DNA from 2 places in the Marinobacter sp. 1-3A genome. Region 1 is predicted to be linked to the other one. Evidence: riboswitches for the same ligand, from Rfam matches in the RefSeq annotation. Region 1 holds a riboswitch; the other holds the start of a gene.
What was found. A riboswitch is a leader RNA that binds a small molecule or an ion and turns the genes downstream of it on or off. The one in region 1 is predicted to bind cobalamin.
Positions count from the first base shown of each region.

Region 2: linked by a shared signal. The riboswitch ahead of FE848_RS03865 (TonB-dependent receptor domain-containing protein) and the one ahead of FE848_RS18170 (ribonucleoside-diphosphate reductase subunit alpha) in region 1 are both predicted to bind cobalamin.

Region 1 is NZ_VCGZ01000019.1:10,139-12,338, forward strand. It holds gene FE848_RS18160 (substrate-binding periplasmic protein) at 1-154, shown strand, start outside; gene FE848_RS18165 (DUF3047 domain-containing protein) at 164-796, opposite strand; cobalamin riboswitch at 983-1,179, shown strand; gene FE848_RS18170 (ribonucleoside-diphosphate reductase subunit alpha) at 1,335-2,200, shown strand, end outside.
Region 2 is NZ_VCGZ01000002.1:146,764-148,963, reverse strand. It holds gene cobD (threonine-phosphate decarboxylase CobD) at 1-693, shown strand, start outside; cobalamin riboswitch at 723-931, shown strand; gene FE848_RS03865 (TonB-dependent receptor domain-containing protein) at 1,091-2,200, shown strand, end outside.

The DNA.
Region 1 (2,200 bases):
CTGGCTGTATTCCCTGGCAAGCCCACGCGCTTCAGTGCTTCGGGAAAAAATTGATGATGCCTACCTGAGGCTTGTCAGCCGGGGTGAAGCGCCGCCCGTAAGACCGTTCAAAGCAGGCTTTGTGATCCCGGGGTTCCCTCAGGCACATCGTTAAAATTGCCTGTTAATTCTTTTTTTTCTTGGTTAGCGTGATATCGCCGTACCAAGCACTTGCTTGCTCACCGGTATTGTCAGAATCCGACATGATCGCGATACCCCGGATTGGCGGCGGATTTTCCCCGAAGGCCTGGCGATAGTCCGCCACGATATCCCGCTCTATGGCTACCCACTCCCCGACATTTCCGCTGCCAGAGTTAACGGCAATCATCACGGTTTTGTCGGTGTAGGGATTGTCAATAAACTCGCCTTCCGGCAGGGTGTTTGCCCAAATGTAGTTCAGGGCATTGCCCGGCAGTTTCTCACCAAACAACACCTCCACTGTTTTGCGCTTGGCCCGCTCGAAAAAGCCCGCTTTCTCCGGCTCGAACTCGAAGGCGATGTAGATCCGGGCAGGGTAGTCATCACCAGCTTTGTTCCGGGCATCGCCCTTTTTAAATACATTCGACACCTTCCAGCGCCAGGCCAGTATCGGTGAGCTTTCTGGCTCTATATCCAGCCGGGTTATCAGGCCGGAAGCACCGCCGGAGGTTTCGGCTTTAACCACCCTGGAGCCGTTCTCTGAAATCAGTTCGTAGTGGGAGAGCTGCGTTATGTTGGGGAATTCAAGCGGTTCCCAGCCATCATCCAGCGATGCCATTTCGGAAAATGCCGGGAGCACTGGCTCCTGTGCTGACAGGTGAGAAGAGGCCAGGGCGAGTGCAGCTAGGAGCAGCCAAATAGTGGGGTGCGATGAGGTGCGCATTGGATAGTCTCGAGTTGTTGTGTGTTTGTAGGAGACCGAAGGATTCAAAGAAAGTGCCTTGTTCATCTTGGCTATCCTGTATATAGTGCCCAAATCCTTGGTTTGATACCAGATATGGTATCGGGAATCCGGTGAGAATCCGGAACTGACGCGCAGCGGTATTGGGGAACGAGCGTGGCACAAAGACACTGGCGCAAGCCGGGAAGTCGCCACGCAAGGCAGAGCCGAAAGGTTCACGCCCCTGAGTCCGAAGACCTGCCAGGGAATACACACTGTACCTTCGCGACTCAGGCGCCTGCATTTGGCCCTACAAGGTGAGCAGCAACAAACAAGGCATGATTACAGCCGCTGTATAGCGATTACAGGCTGATGCTGACGTTTGTCCTGCGTACGCGAAGGTTACGGAATTAACGCGTATTCAGGAGAAAACCGCATGTCTGCGACCGCTCTGGCCGAGCCTCGGCCCTCATCGCCATCCGCCACAGAAGCCTTGCAGGTAATCAAACGCAACGGCAATCTGGTCAGCTTTACCCCATCGAAAATCAGCGTAGCCGTTACCAAGGCCTTTCTTGCCGTTGAAGGCGACCAAGCCGCTGGCTCTGCGCGTATAAACGACGCTGTTCACCGGGTAACCGAGCAAGTTGTGCAGGCCATCAGCCGTCGCCTGAAAGCCGGTGGCCGGGTACACATTGAAGACATACAAGACCAGGTAGAACTGGCCCTGATGCGCGCGGAAGAGCAGAAAGTTGCCCGCGCCTACGTACTCTACCGCGAAGAACACGCCCGCGAACGCGCCCTGCACGAACCGGTAGAAGCCCACCCAACCCTTACCGTAAAACTCGCTGATGGCCGCACCGCACCGCTGGATCTGGGCTTGATGAAGCAGCAGGTTGAAAAGGCTGCATTAGGCCTGGAAGGCATAGAAGCCGAATCCCTGGTGGACGAAGCCATCCGCAACCTCTACAACGGTATCGACGAAGCCGAAGTACTGAGCGCCTTGATAATGACCGCCCGCGGCCGCATCGAACGTGAGCCAGACTACAGTGCTGTCACCGCCCGCCTGCTCCTGGAACAACTGCGCCTTGAAAGCGTCACCGCTCTAAACCTCGACACCAGCCTGAGCCTCGCCGACGTTTATCCACAGGCTCTGAGCGCTTTTATTCACGCAGGCATTCGCTACGAGCTGCTGGATGAAGCCATGGCTGCATTCGATCTTGAGCAGCTGGGTGCTGCCATCAAGCCCGAGCGCGACCAGAAGTTTGGCTTCCTCGGCCTGCAAACCCTCTACGACCGTTACTT
Region 2 (2,200 bases), on a different contig from region 1:
GGCCATGCAATTGTTCCGATAGGGCCTGAGCAAACAGGCGGTGGGGCGACAGGCTGTGATGACCGGTGGCTGGACCGGCTGGATGTGCTGGTGTGGATCAATCCTAATAATCCTACTGGAGCAATCGTCCCGCCCTCTACTCTCTTGCGCTGGCATCGGCGGTTGCAGAAGCGCGGTGGCTGGTTGGTTGTTGATGAAGCGTTTATGGATGCTACGCCGGCATTCAGTTTGGCGCCCCGTGCCGGTTTGCCGGGTTTGGTTATTCTGCGTTCTCTGGGGAAGTTTTTCGGGTTGGCTGGCGTGCGAGCGGGGGCGGTGCTTTCAGACTCAGTTGTTGCCGAGTCGTTGAAATTAATGCTCGGGCCCTGGTCCCTTAGTGGGCCTGGTCGTTTCGTAATGCGCAGGGCGCTAGAAGATGGGGCGTGGCAGCAGCAATCCCGGATGAACCTGCAGTTCAGCGCTTCCAGGTTGCGTGCAATGTTGCAGACAGCAGGGCTAACGCTGGTTGGTAGTGGCACGCTATTTCAGACCGTGCGTCTCGACAGGCCTCAGCCGCTGGCGGATCAGTTGGCCACCTGGGCGGTGTTGGTCAGGGTCTTTGAACAACCGGGAATGTTGAGGTTTGGGCTGCCAGGAGGTGAGAGCCAGTGGCAGAAGCTGGAAGTCGCGTTAGCGGGCAAGCCTTGCGATTAGTCATTGACCAGACATTAACGCGTTGTTAGCCTTGCCCTGCGTTTGTAGGTGCTGTTGTCGCGTAATCATCAACGCCCCAGCAGTGAAACGGGAAGCCGGTTAAAGTCCGGCACTGCCCCCGCAACGGTAAGTGAGTGATCGGCTAAGAAAGATGCCACTGTGTGCAAGCATGGGAAGGTTTGTGCCGATCAGCATACGCTCACAAGTCCGGAGACCGGCCTGTCAAACACACCGAACGCTGCGGAGGGCAGTTGCGGTGGGTAAACACCGGCCTGTCTCACGGAATTTCCCCACCCCTTGTTATGCTCCAGCCTGTTTTTTGTCGGGCTACGCTTCCCTTTGCAGCACTAAATAATCAACCATGCGGGTGCGCGTGGTGTGACTGCGAGTGTATGTAATGAAAGTTTCCCGATCGATTACCGGTGCTCTGGTACTCCCTTTTGCATTCAACCCCCTCTCGATAGCCATAGCCCAGGAAGCCGAGTCGCCGCAACTGGATCCCATTGTTGTTACCGCAACGCTGGGGCCGAAAACGGTTGGTGAAAGCCTTGCGTCGGTCACGGTCATTGATGAGGAAGAGGTTCGTTCCAAAGCTCCTGCGGATTTCACTGACCTTTTGCGTGGCCAGCCAGGCATTAACGTGACCGGTAACGGCTCTTTCGGCAAAACGACAAGTGTATACACCCGCGGTGTTCAGAACGCAGGAACTGTATTGCTTGTGGATGGCGTAAAACTCCGTTCCGCAACCAGCGGTGGCGCTTCCTGGCAGTACTTTCCAACAGACCTGATTGAGCGTGTTGAAATTGTAAGGGGGCCTCGCAGTTCACTTTATGGTGCCGATGCCATGGGAGGCGTTGTTCAGGCCTTTACGCTTGATCCCAAGTACGGCAAGAGAGGTTGGGTCGAGGCCGGAGCAGGCAATTTCGATACCCAAAAAGTGAGCGCAGGTGTTTCAGGCTCCGTGGGCAACACAAGGTTCAGCCTGAGTGGTCTGCACAAGGAAACTGATGGTACGGCGATTATTGAAGACGGTGAGGATAAAGGTTTCCGCAATACTGCCGGTCTTGGCCGGGTAGTGCACGCCTTGGACAATGGCGGCGAAGCGAGCGTAATGCTGTTGCAGTCTGAAGGTAACACAGAGTACGAGGGCGGCAATATTGATTATATGATCCGAACCTTTGGCCTTGGGCTTATGACGCCTGTGAATGACAACTGGAAAACGTCAATTCAGTTTTCGGAATCGAGAGACGAGTCGGATACCTTCAGCAGCTTTAGTGACACCACCTATAACACACGGTTGCGGCAGGCCCAGTGGGAAAACACTTTCACATATAGTGTCCATGAGCTGGTTGTGGGTACCGAGCTCCAACAGGACGAAGTTAGCAGTACCCAGGATTATTCCGAAACCAGCCGTACTAACGCCGCCGTGTTCAGCCAGCTACGGCTGAATTTTGGCCCCGTTGATGCTCAGTTCAGCCTGCGCAGTGATGATAACGAAGCATACGGA